DNA from 2 places in the Paenibacillus liaoningensis genome. Region 1 is predicted to be linked to the other one. Evidence: riboswitches for the same ligand, from Rfam matches in the RefSeq annotation. Region 1 holds a riboswitch; the other holds the start of a gene.
The links. Region 1 has a riboswitch for ZMP and ZTP ahead of AC6B99_RS11475 (GNAT family N-acetyltransferase). Riboswitches for the same ligand answer to the same signal wherever they lie in the genome.

Region 1 (6,685 bases):
AGCAACGCCTATTTTGCGCCGCCGCGCCTTTTATCAAGCTTGTTTATTTGGCTCCTTTAGTTTGTTTTGGACCGTCATTCCACTGCGTTTAACCGAATATTTTCATTTGACGCAGCAAGGCATCGCTTTATTCGCTCTCGCTGGTGTAGCAGGAGCCGTAGCGGCGCCTATTGCCGGCAGATTGGCTGATCGTGGTTTGACTAAATTGCTGAGCGGCATCGCGATTGCCGTTTCTGCCCTTGCTTTTTTGACAGCCTATCTCGTCCGAGGGGATTCTTTCGCCGCTTTGACGTTACTGCTGGTTGCTGCTATCGTTTTGGATATGGGGGTGTCAGGAAATCTTGTGTTGGGCCAGCGCGTTATCTATTCGCTAGGCAGTGAGATGCGCGGACGCCTTAATGGCCTATTCATGGCTATTTTCTTCATCGGCGGAGCCGTGGGGTCTTTTTTGGGAGGATGGGCCTATGCTTATGGGGGATGGGCTTTAGCTTCCCTGATCGGTATCGCTCTGCCGGTACTTGCCTTTCTATATTACTTAACCGAGGCAAAGCAGCCATCAGGGAATGCATAAAACCTTCGTGCTTGGTAAAAAGAAATTTCTTACAGCGGAATTAAAAAATAAGGGGAAGCGCTGCTTGAACCAGTCTTGTATTGGCAAGTCCAGCGCTTCCTTTTTGTGAACCTATAACAACTCACCCTCCGGTGGATGCTATAGCAGTTCCCCTTCATAGGCGGTTACAGCTTTTTCTCATATAAATTTGCGCTCCAGCCCTCTGCATCGTATCTGCCGCATAAGCTCAAGCCTTGGCTAACATAAAAAGCGTTAAGCGACGGATTTTCCGCCATGCAATCAAGGCGCATCCAGGTTTTTCCACGCCCGCGAATATATGCTTCCGACCACGCAAGCACTTGACCGCCAAGACCTTGCCCTTTGAAACTGCGAGATACAGCCAGCCGATGCACATAACCGGCATCCGTATGAAAATGCTCTCCCCAGATCGGCTCGTAGCCCCACTCGACCGAAAAACAGCCCGCAAGCTCGCCCCGCAAGTAAGCGACGAACACTTCTTTTTCCCTAATGAATTTCTCTAAATATTCCATTGTAAAAGAATCCTCGCTCCACTGGCGCAAGCCTTTCGCCTCATATATCCAGCGGGCTGCTTCCTTGTATAAACGAAGCATCGCTTCCAGATCATCAGATGCGGCGCGTTTAATTTCAAGCTCGGCTTTCGATGCAGACACTGCCAAGTGGAGGCTGTTTTGTACTTTCTCTTCATGCCAATCATATTCAATAGTAGCTGCTGTTTGCTCAGCCCGCTCCTGACCGTGCAGCCTTGCCACGACATAAAGTGCAGCATCCATGCCAGCCGTCACTCCTGCGGACATGACGATTTTTCCGTTATCCACATAGCGCACGTTCTCAACAATCGTCACACTGGAAGGCGCAAGCTCACGCAGCAGATCAAGTGCCCGGCGATTCGTTGTAATCTGGAGTCCATCCAGCAAATTCGCTTTGGCCAGCAGCAGCGCACCTGTACATACAGATAAAATAAGTTCAGCATGCTGTGCCGTTTGGCGAATCCAGCTCGTAAGCTTCTCATTATGAATCTCCGTACGCGATCCCATGCCACCAGGAACGATTAATATATCAGGCATAGGACAATCGTCGAAGCTATGCGCTGGTGTAATCGCAATTCCGCTAAGCGTATGCAAAGCTTCCTTCGTCTCTCCAACCGTGTATACGTTAAAATCCCTATCCTTGCCGCTCGAGATGGCGAATATATCAAACGGACCAGCAAAATCAAGTGTATCCACTCTCTCATAAACTAACACCGCTACATTTCTCGTCTGCTTCAATTCGACCTCTCCTTAAAATAGAAAAGTATTTGGTCATTTGACCAAATACTTTGCCCAGGCGAACGGCTGCTATGACATATGCGCTCCACCGCAGTGCTCTGCGTTTTCGCCAGTTACGCATACCAAATAATTAATGCTAGTATAGCGGAAAGCCGTTATTTGTCAACAACTAATTCCGACTTTTTAAATCGGCATTGCATTACCTTCATGATCGACGAACATAAAGCGACCGTCCGGCGTGCGGCGCTGCTCCAATAGCTCAATAATGCCGCGCGCGCTGTGGCTCGCATCCAGCGGCGCTTCTCCACCGCCCATATCCGTCCGCATCCAGCCAGGATGAATACTGAGCACCTGAATGCCCCGCTTTTGCAAATATACATGAAGCTGCTGCGTGAACATATTGAGCGCTGTTTTGGATATCGCATAAGGATAATCGCCTGGATAAGCATGCGTGATGCTGCCCGCTTCAGAAGAAATATTAAAAATGGCAGCGTCCTTCTCCGTTAATAAAGGCAGCAAATGCTTCACGACACGCATAGGCCCATATACATTAATATCCATCGTCAGCGCAACTTCCTTAAAATCCAGCTGTTCGATGTGTGTATTTCGAGAATTGAGAATCGCTGCATTATTAATGATTGCTCCAAGGCTCACGTTCTGCTCCTTCAATTGTGAAGCGAGCGCTGCAATGCCTTCCTCATTCGTGACATCCAGCTCCACAATCGACAGCCGCTCACCATACTTCTCAGTAAGTGCCGATAGCTTTTCATTAGTCTCATTAGGTGATCGAACTCCCGCCACAACCGCATGTCCGCGCTCCAGCGCCTCACTCGTCAACTCGTAGCCAAGTCCTCGCCCTGCACCTGTAATTAAAATGTTCATGCTCCCAGCTCCCTCTATTTAATTTCTTTCCCGAAGGAAGCTTCCGCTTCCTTAAGCGACTGCTCCAATCTGCTACGCAGCTGCACCATCCACTCCGACTCATTGTCCCACGTTTCCGCTATCGCCCTCCTTACACGAGCGTAGCTGTACACGCTGTTAAAGCCTTGGCAGCCAGGCAACATCTCCTCATCGGAATCATAATGTATGAGACCAAAATGCTTATCAGAAACCGACCACGTCTGAAAATAGCTCCTTAGCTGCTGCACTTCAAAAAGCATTGCTGCTTTAACCAGCTCAGTCTCTTGCTTTAATGCAATCGCTTCCAGAACAATGAAGCCATTGTCCTTCAAATAGGCGCTAAATGCAAGCTCCGCTCACATATTTCCCTTATTTTTCTGACGAAAGAAAATATACGGGGATCACGATTTAAGCTTGACACGTTTCGTTTACACTTGTAAACTTTAAATATCGTTTACAAGTGTAAACGAATAAAATCAAGAAGGGTGAATACGATGCACGAGTCCCCACACATTACCGAGGCCGAAAGCGAAGTGATGAAGCTACTCTGGCAAAAGGAGCCTTTGTCCGCCAGTGAGATTATTTTCAAACTAACCCAACAAATGCATTGGTCGGATCAGACGATTAAGACCTTCCTGAATAGGCTTCACAAGAAAAAAGCGATTCGATTCGAAAAGTCCGGCCGGAACTACCTCTACTATCCGCTGGTTTCGCATGATGAATACTTAAAGGCCGAGAATCGTTCATTTCTGAATAGAGTTTATAAAGGAGCAGTAGGGATAATGTGCGCGAAATTTCTCGAAGAAGAGACACTATCGGATAAAGATATTGAGGAACTTCAACAAATTTTGGAGAACAAGAAGAAGCTATGAAGTATCTGGAAACGGTCTTTTCTCTTCTGTTCACTGCGTCAGCCGCATCGACGGTAATTCTATTAATATTACTCTTGATTCGGAAGCTGTTCCAAAAGCACCTTAAACCTAGAGTTATCCATATATTGTGGTTTCTTGTGTTAATTAAGCTGCTGGTTCCCATTGCTCCACAGAGTCAGTTAAGCTTGTTTAATGTGCTGCCGCAAACGTTCCCGCTGGAATGGAATTCAGATCAGAAGAGTAAGCAGCTCACTCCCTTTACTAAGATCGGTTCCAACTTGGAAATTCAATCCAATTATATGGATATAAAAAAGCAGCCTCCCGAGTTCATCACGAACCAAGCAGACGAAACAGGAACTTCAGTCGCCACACGTTCTTCTCAAGACCATATTCCAGAAAGCACAGATGGAATGACCTGGCTATCGATTGGCTCGCTGGTATGGCTTATAGGGCTTCTATGCTTGGGTGGATATTATCTGTTTAGCGCGCTGATTTTCAGAAAAACAGTCGGAAACTCAGTGAAAATTGAGGATGCTGAAGTACTCATGGCTCTTGAGGCATGCAAACAGAAGCTGAACATTAAAAAAAGAGTATACGTCTATGAAACTAGCCATCTTCGCAGCCCTTGTCTTTATGGTTTATGGAAGCCGCGGATTTATTTGCCCGAGGATATCAGCACGATCGCCGATTCAAACCAGCTAACGCATATCCTGATGCATGAACTCATTCACTACAAACGCAAGGACTTATGGTTCAACTCCCTGTGGGCTCTTTCCGTAGGGATGCATTGGTACAACCCTTTGGTGTGGCTTTCCGTAAGAAAGATGAAAGCCGATCAGGAGGTGGCCTGCGACGCTCGTGTTCTTGAAGCGCTGGGCGAGCGTGAAGCTTTGTCCTATGGCAGAACCTTACTTATGCTGTCGCGTTTATTTGCCCATCCCCCCTCTTCTCAGGTCAACCTATCGTATTTTGGGGACAACAAAAATGAAGCAAAACGGAGAATGATAATGATTACCAAGTTTAAAAAAGGTTCGTACAAGCTCTCGGCCGCCGCTATTCTCTTGGTTATTGCCTTGAGCGCCATCTTGCTCACCAATGCGTCGGATTCAGAGAATGGTACCGAGCTCGATATGGTTGCCCAAGCAGCAAACCCTAGTTTGGATCTATATCCTATATACAACGATTCATTCAGATGGTTTCATAGTCTCGATCGGGCACTCGATTTTCCGAAATATAACTTTAAAATACCGGATTATCTTCCTGAAGGTTATCAGTTCGAGAATGTATTATATTATAAAAATTTCACCAGCGCCAACGATGACGATCTTATTGATGTAGCATCCATTACTTTTGTATCTAACTTTGGCAAAAAAAACAAACAAATTATAGAAGTCAAAGCTTCTATGGGAAATGGCAATTTGTTGGAGCACAATCAATTACGGGGGGCGGCTCACTATCCCCAAAGTGCAAACGAGACTCCTCAGTACCGACAGGAAACTATGACGATCGGCGATGTCAAAGGCACTTTATTCACGGATAAGAGACGCGACAAACAAAGGCCAGAAACGGGCACAAGCTTCTACTGGCAGGATGACAATATATGGTACGCAATCGATTATTATAGCGAGTATTTTTCGCAAGAAGAGCTCGCAAAAATGGTGAAATCCTTTGTTTTACCGCAGAAAGTTCAGCATGTCCGCTACGACGGAGCTGGAAATTCGTTTCCCCTTTATGATGGAAAGGATTTGCTTGCGGCGGAAAACATTCTTGACTTTACGGTGAAAATTCCTTTGGAATTGCCGGGGCTTAAGCTGAGCGGTTCAATATTACTTAGGGCCGGCGATCAGAATACTGAGTATGCGTTTAAACAAGCGACCGACGCTCTATGGACGACCTATCGAGCATCGTACGATTCCTCAACCTATAATATAGAGGATACTTTCTCGCTTTATCAGAGCAAGGAGCCGCTTTTCGACACATCTAAGCTCACATTCACTCGGAAACTGGAGATTAACGGCGTCGAAATTTCGGCTTATAATGACCAGAACCAAATCTACGTATCACCCACCATGCCTTATTACTTGTGGAAGCAGGACAATATTTATTATACTGCCGTTTTCTCTGGTATGGACAAGTACCAAGAAGACAACCTGAAAGCTATGATTTCGGCTCCCGAGAAATAGACCCGAGGGCGAGAGGGGATGCTTCTGGATATCTGCTTTATTTTTAGGAAAGAATCGCTTCTCCTTCTAGCTTTACCGGCCTGTCTGGGCGGGGCTCCAACTGCTTGCGCCTTGCCGTAAAACCGGCAAATGCAATAAAGCATAGGCTGAACATAAGCAAATACAGCTTATTGACACCCCAATGTGAAATGACCACGCCGCCCAAGGCACTGCCGATAATTCCGCCAATGCCGGAAGTAAGCGCCACAAACAAGGTCTGATACGTCGCTTTCGCATAGCTCGGCGCATAGCGGTTAATCACCTCAACCGAGGCGCTTGCCATGAACGCAAAGGCTATGCCATCAAACAGCTGCACAGCAAGCACCAGTCCCACTTGAGTGGAGAAAGCCATAACGAGACATTTCACGCTGTAGCATAAGGCCGCCAGCATCATCATCGGAATTAAGCCAAAGCGTCTATGCAGCTTAACCGCAAGCCAGAACATCGGCACTTCAATAATGGCGGCAATGCTGTAAGCTGTTCCTATCCAGCCTTTATTAAAGCCTGCTTCCTTGAAGTAAATCGGGAGAAAGTTAAAATTAATTGCAATCGAAGTGGCGATGAGAAAGCTAAACAGCACGAAGGTTAAAAAGCTTTGATGCCGCAAGATTTGCGCAGTATGCTGCTTCAACGACACTTTAGCTCTCGTCACAGCCTTATTAAATCGCAAATGAACTCGCCATAAAACAGGAAAAGAGCCGGCCCCGGAGGCCAGCTCTTATATCCCGCGCAATATTAGATTCGTTCATACAAATGAATTAGGACGTGTAGTTTTTGCCTAAACCCAGCTCTGTCAACAGCTGGCGATAAGCGATAGAGGTACGGTCAGCCGGA
Region 2 (6,685 bases), on a different contig from region 1:
CCTGTGTGATAACTTATTTCTGTATCAGTAGACACAATCCCGTATATTATAGCATTGTAAAAGGCCTGTTGCATCCTGTGATTTTTCTCTTTGAAAAATCGTCCGTTTTTAGCTGCTGCAGCCACCGCCACAGCCTCCACCGCCGTCTCCTCCACTGGAGCCTCCGCAGGAGCTGGATGAATCGCTGCCACTATCATGGCCACCGCTATCATGACCCCCGTCAGAATCATGACGGTCATGTGTGGAGCCCAAGCCGTCACAGCCGTATGTCGAGGAGCCGCTGCCATTCGCTTCTCTCTGGGCCTTTGTCTGCGCTGCATTCATCTGCTCGGCAAAATCATTAGGAGATGAAGCGGAGATGGAGTGGAAAATGAGCATGCCGGACAGCATGCCCGTCGCTCCGATTACAGGATCATAGCCGCCCTTCCAGGAGGAAGAGGCGCCTACCGGATAAGGCTTAACTTGCTCATCATCGCTATTATGAAGCTGCGATTTCAAGCGCCACAGCAAATAATCGATCGTCTTCTGCATATCGGGATAGGCCCCAGCGGATTTGGCATTAAACCATTTTTCCGTCAATGCCTGCTCGGATTGCCCGGCAAACTCATCCGCCCAATCGCGAGGAAGCGGCGTCTTAAAAAATGCGCCCCACACCCGTCCGCTTGCCGGCGTTTGCTGGAAAAGCTCGCCGTATACCCAGTCAAACCAGGCCCGGCCATCGACATTTGGGCGCTCATTTTCGGCATGCGGAGCATGATGAATCAGCCCGCCGCAGAAGGCAGTGCAAAACTGCTCGTACTCCCGTGTAAACATGAGCATTTCATGCCAAATGACATCGGCCCTGCTGCTATACATCGGCACGCCGCGCAGCAGGCCGCACATTAGGAAGAAGCGCTTCAGCTCGAAGAAGGTCCATTTCCATTCCTTATCGGACAGACTCGGCAGCTGCTTGAGCACGCGATCCTTAATCCGGCTTTCAAAGTCACTCGTAAGGGCGGCCTCAAGACGTTCAGCAGCTGGACGGGCAGGATGCTCGTAAGGCACGCCTAATGCAAGCGGCGGCTCCTCAGACGGCCATGAAGCTAACGACAAGCTTCGCTTGCCCGGCGAATGGCCAGTATCATTTCTTTTTCGCGAACGATTGGATTGAGTTATGCTTATGATTACCAGGAATACAACAAAAATCAGAACGACAAGAATCGTATTGCTCATGGTTGTACCATCACCCTCCAATTAGCATAGTCTGTACTATTGTAGCATGCCGAATGGATTTTCTGCATATTATATCTACCATAAATGAATAAAAATTCCTTTTAATAACGTGACGACAGCCCTCAAACGCTTGTTTACACGCAAAAATACCGCATAGAGGCCGAGGCCCCATGCGGCATTTTTCAAAAGTTAAAAATTAGTATTTCAATTCTGGATAAAGCGGATATTGCGCAGTCAGATCGCGAACGATTTGACGGGATTTTTCAAGCGTCGCCTCATCCTTTGGATTTTTCAGCGTTACAGCGATCACTTCGCCGATCACTTTCATCGCTTTCTCATCCATGCCGCGCGATGTCGCTGCAGGTGTTCCAAGACGGATACCGCTAGTAATGAACGGGCTAGTTGGATCGAAAGGAATCGCGTTTTTGTTAGCTGTAATACCGATTGAATCCAGTACGTGCTCCGCCTCTTTGCCTGTGATGTTCAGGGAACGCGTGTCGATCAGCATCAGGTGGTTGTCTGTGCCGCCGGATACGATGTTAATGCCTGCTGCAACGAGTGTATCGGAAAGAACCGCCGCATTTTTCACAACATTTTGCGCATACGTCTTGAACGATGGCTGCAAAGCTTCGCCCAGTGCCACTGCTTTAGCAGCAATAACGTGCATCAAAGGACCGCCTTGTGTACCTGGGAATACCGCTTTGTCGATCGCAGCTGCCCACTCTTTACGGCACAGGATCAAGCCGCCGCGAGGACCGCGAAGCGTTTTGTGCGTTGTCGTTGTAACGAAATGCGCATGAGGCACTGGGCTCGGGTGAAGACCAGCAGCTACAAGACCTGCAATATGAGCCATATCTACGAAAAATAGTGCGCCTACATCGTTGGCGATTTTAGCCATTTTTTCGAAATCAATAATGCGCGGGTACGCAGATGCACCAGCTACGATCATGCGAGGGCGGTGCTTGAAGGCCGCTTTGCGAACTTCTTCATAATCAATCGTGAAGGAATCTTCATTTACACCGTAGGCTACGAAGTTGTAAAGCAAGCCGGATGCATTAACCGGGCTGCCGTGCGTCAAGTGGCCGCCATGAGCCAAATTCATGCCCAGTACCGTGTCGCCAGGCTTAAGCGCCGCCAAATAAACAGCCATGTTCGCTTGTGCGCCGGAATGCGGTTGTACGTTGGCATGGTCTGCGCCAAACAGTTCTTTTGCACGATCGCGTGCGATATCTTCCACGATGTCGACATGCTCACAGCCGCCGTAGAAACGTTTGCCTGGGTAGCCTTCTGCATATTTGTTCGTCAAAGCAGAACCCAATGCTTCAAGCACAGCTTCGCTTACGATATTTTCCGATGCGATTAGCTCGATGTTATCGCGTTGACGCTGCAATTCCAGTCCCATTGCTTTCAAAACTTCCGGATCTTGTTTACGTAGATTTTCCATTATAAATGCCTCCTTAGTTGTGTGTGCTTGTTATATAGATAAGGATTAAGCATGATAGACTCGTCAGATATTTGTTCTACGGGTTACATGCTCCATCCGCCAATAATAAAATCTTTATAGAATGCTTGCGATTAATCGCATGTCCCAGCTGATTGCTCCGGAGACAAGACAACAGCATCACGGCTGTCTGCCACACCGTCCAGCTCATACACCGCTCGTACACCGCCAATAAGCTTTGGCCGCGTAACCGCCATCGTGACATGCGCCTCGCCAATGCTGCGAATCGAAGGCCGCACCGGAACCGCCACTCTGCGCAAATGCATACCGATGAAAGTATCGCCGATATCTATTCCAGCATGCGCGGCTACCGTCTCAACGAGACAGGCATCGCTGATATGCCGATACGCATAAGCCGCCATAGAGCCGCCCGCCTTCGGAACGGGAATCGCCGCAACCTGCTCTAGTCCGTAACGTTCAGCCGCTGCACGCTCGATAACGAGCGCGCGGTTCAAATGCTCGCAGCATTGATACACCGGATAAAAACCAATATCGCGGCGCACAGCCTCCACTCCAGCGAAAATTTCCGCAGCAGCTTCCAGCGTGCCTGACGTCCCGATGCGATGGCCCAGCACCTCGCTCGTACTCGTGCCGATGACGAGAAGCTGTCCAGCCCGCAGGCTGCCCGCTGCCGCAAGCTCGCGAACGACCGTCTCTACTGCGCTTGCTATCGCTATCGTTTCCTCGTTTGCTTCCATAGCAGGCGGCCTCCTTGTCTAACTAACCGTATCCATGCAAGCATGGAACAAAGCCTTCTTACTTGTTGATTTAGCTTAAGCGTTATATTTTTGCTCGATTTGGCCTACTTTATGAATGCGTCCCGCATGACGCTCGCCGCCGGAGAATGGCGTGTCCAGCCAAATACGAAGAATTTCCTGTGCAACCCCCGGTCCAATGACCCGCTCGCCCAGTGCAATCACATTCGTATCATTATGCTCGCGCGTCGCTTTGGCGGAAAATAAATCGTGCACCAGCGCGCAGCGGATGCCTTTAACCTTATTAGCGGCAATCGACATGCCAATGCCTGTTCCACAAATGAGAATACCGCGATCCACTTCCCCGTTTGCCACCTTTTCTGCTACAGGCAGTGCATAATCCGGGTAATCGACCGATTGATTGCAGTCGCAACCGAAATCTTCAATTTCGTGACCAAGCGATAGCAGAAATGGTACAATTTCGTCCTTCAGCCGGTAGCCGGCATGATCGGCGCCAATGGCAATTTTCACGTATAAACCTCCTCCAAAGTATGACGATGCTGCACTTGCAATGATACTTGCGGCGCTCGGCACATGAACTCCGCTTCCGCAATTCGGCGCTTTTATTATACCTAAATTTGTCCTAAAAGACGAAAAAAGAGCATGACATGCTCTTCAGCATGCTGCTCTTTGCCCAGGCGACCGGCCGTATGTTCCGATGCTCCACCGTGGTTACCCACTTCCGTCGCCAGTCACATCGGAAACCGTATATCTGTACTCATCATAGCCGAATTTTTGTGAAAAATCAATCGGTTCCGCGCCTAAATTCGCGCTTTTACATTTGCGCTGCCACAACCATTCGCTTATTCCTGCTTTAACCGCAAGAGCAGCTGCTGCAAGCAGCTACGAATTTCCTCGGCGCAGCTTTTGTAATTACCGAGTGTTCCGCCAAACGGGTCTATAATATCAAAGCTTGGTATACGGCGCTCCAACTCCAGCAGACGATTGCGTTCGCCATCCGTCAGCTGCTGTCCCAGCGTCTGCTTCATGTGCAGCTCCGTATACAGCCGCTCCAGTTCCTTAATGTCTGCCAGTACGCCCGTATCTTGATTGACATACTCTTTGAGCGTGTGCGCTTTATCAACGGCTTCTGGGAACCATTGGAGCAGTCCTCTTTTGTGGCTGGCGGTCATCGTCAGTACGAGGTCAGCCCATTTTACCGCTTCTGCTGTCAGCGCGCACGAAGAGCTCTGATGTTCAATGCCATAACCGCGCAGCACCTCTGTCGCATGGCCGGAAACGGCCAAACCGTCAATGGTCGAGATGCCTGCCGAACGCACTTCTACTGCTACACCCTGCTGGCCCACCATATTTTTGAGCATCGCCTCCGCCATCGGAGAACGACAAGTATTTCCCGTACAAATGAACAAAATGTGCTTCACGCCGCATGCCCCTTTCTATGTGTATCAAGCGTAAACGGCTGATGCCATCCTTTGATGGCAAAGCTTCCGTTTCGCGATGAAATATAAGCCTATTTATACATGTAAACTTATAAATTCTTATATTTTCAGAAAATAAACATTATACCGAACACCAGCAGCACCGCGCCGCCGCATGCTTCGCCATAGCCGCCTAGCCTATGGCTGACTCTTCTTCCAAGCAGCAATCCCATAATCGACATTAAGCTGCCAAAAAAACCGAACAGCAGCACCGTCAGCATCAAATCAGCTGCGAACATGCCGAGCGTAACGCCAACGGAAAAAGAATCAGCGCTGACGCCCAGCGCGAACAGCAGCGTTCCCCAAATGGTGCGGTAATCAAAGGCTTGCACATCTTCTCCCCGCAAGGAGCTATAAATCATATGCCCGCCGAGCAGCACCAGCAGTACGCCAGCAGACGCAGTCGCTACATGACCAAGCAAGCCGCTGACGAAGCTCCCAGCGTACATGCCCCCGAGCGGCATAATAATATGAAAAATACCGATAATAACACTTAATCTTATTATATGGAGCCAGCGAATACCGCGCAGCCCAATTCCAATTCCTAGCGAAAAAGCATCCATGCCAAGTGCAACCGCCATAAGCAGCAGTGTAATAAATTGCCCTCCAAGCATATGGCTACTCCACAAAATGATCTCCCCCCACGTCCGCAAACACTCTTAACCCAACATATGCGGCAATGGGGACAAACATACTATAGCTTGTTTAATCGGTCTTGGAGATATTCTTACCCTTGTAAAGCGCCAGGCAAACCGCAAAACTTGAGTCAAAAAATCGCATGACAGGCACGACCGGTATAACCGGCACGAGCTTAATTTTACTAGTGAAAAAATAGTTCGCCGGCTTAAGCTGGTCTTGTCTTATACCTGATGGGTGCGATGACCGGCTGCCTTGAGCAGCCGATTCATAAGTGCGGCTCCGATACCATCTGGCTCGCAGCCTTCTGCCCAAATTCGCTGAACGCCAGCAGCATCAAACTGCCGCAATGCTGCATACAGGCGGTGCGCAGCCTGCTCCAGCTGCTGCCCGCTCCCGTAGGTCAGCACGAGAGCGGAGCCGTCCTCCATAACAGCGGCCTGCTCATCGAATACAAGAACGCCTGCTTTCAGTCCGGCGTTCACGGCTTGCGACACCTGCTCCTGCATATAAGCAACACGATTGGCGGCTGAGCTTCCTTGTACGACGCTTAGCTCGCCCTTCGGTGCATAATGCGTATATTTCATGCCTGGCGAACGTGGCGCAGATAGCTCCTCCACGGCCGACTCAGCTTCCGCAGGTGCGTCAATTTCCGCTTGCGGCGCCGCTTTGCACAGCTGCTCCACCGTTACGCCGCCTGGGCGCAAAATGCGAAGCGCCTGTTCGCCCGTCAGTTCAATGACGGTCGATTCAAGGCCGATGCCTGTAGCGCCGCCGTCGACAATGCCGCTGATCCGGCCGCTGAGGTCTTCAGCCACATGCTCGGCGAGCGTAGGGCTTGGCCTGCCCGAACGATTAGCGCTTGGCGCGGCAACCGGACAGCCCGCAGCTGCAAGGAGGCGCAGCGCCACCGGATGGGAAGGCATCCGAACGCCAACAGTGGATAAGCCAGCCGTTACAAGCGGCGACACCGCTCCCGGCTGAACGGGAAGCACAAGCGTAAGCGGTCCTGGCCACAGCTGCTCCATCAATTGCTTCGCAAGTGCCGAGTAAGGCAGCACCAGCTCATCAAGCTGCGAAATCGTTGCGATGTGAACAATAAGCGGATTATCGGAGGGGCGGCCTTTGGCCTGAAAAATCTG

Region 2: it holds a riboswitch for ZMP and ZTP, as region 1 does, so the genes downstream of both, rpiB (ribose 5-phosphate isomerase B) here and AC6B99_RS11475 (GNAT family N-acetyltransferase) in region 1, are expected to answer to the same signal.

The regions. Positions count from the first base shown of each region.
Region 1 covers NZ_JCAALU010000007.1:29,413-36,097, reverse strand. Annotated here, with positions in the region: gene AC6B99_RS11480 (MFS transporter) at 1-571, shown strand, start outside; gene AC6B99_RS11475 (GNAT family N-acetyltransferase) at 736-1,857, opposite strand; ZMP/ZTP riboswitch at 1,903-1,984, opposite strand; gene AC6B99_RS11470 (SDR family NAD(P)-dependent oxidoreductase) at 2,041-2,739, opposite strand; gene AC6B99_RS11465 (hypothetical protein) at 2,754-3,089, opposite strand; gene AC6B99_RS11460 (BlaI/MecI/CopY family transcriptional regulator) at 3,252-3,629, shown strand; gene AC6B99_RS11455 (M56 family metallopeptidase) at 3,626-5,812, shown strand; gene AC6B99_RS11450 (MFS transporter) at 5,856-6,503, opposite strand; gene AC6B99_RS11445 (Rieske 2Fe-2S domain-containing protein) at 6,610-6,685, opposite strand, start outside.
Region 2 covers NZ_JCAALU010000009.1:135,013-141,697, reverse strand. Annotated here, with positions in the region: gene AC6B99_RS15085 (UCP032817 domain-containing protein) at 109-1,212, opposite strand; gene glyA (serine hydroxymethyltransferase) at 1,409-2,656, opposite strand; gene AC6B99_RS15075 (TIGR01440 family protein) at 2,788-3,411, opposite strand; gene rpiB (ribose 5-phosphate isomerase B) at 3,487-3,939, opposite strand; ZMP/ZTP riboswitch at 4,094-4,174, opposite strand; gene AC6B99_RS15065 (low molecular weight protein arginine phosphatase) at 4,272-4,850, opposite strand; gene AC6B99_RS15060 (manganese efflux pump MntP) at 4,976-5,521, opposite strand; gene AC6B99_RS15055 (L-threonylcarbamoyladenylate synthase) at 5,768-6,685, opposite strand, start outside.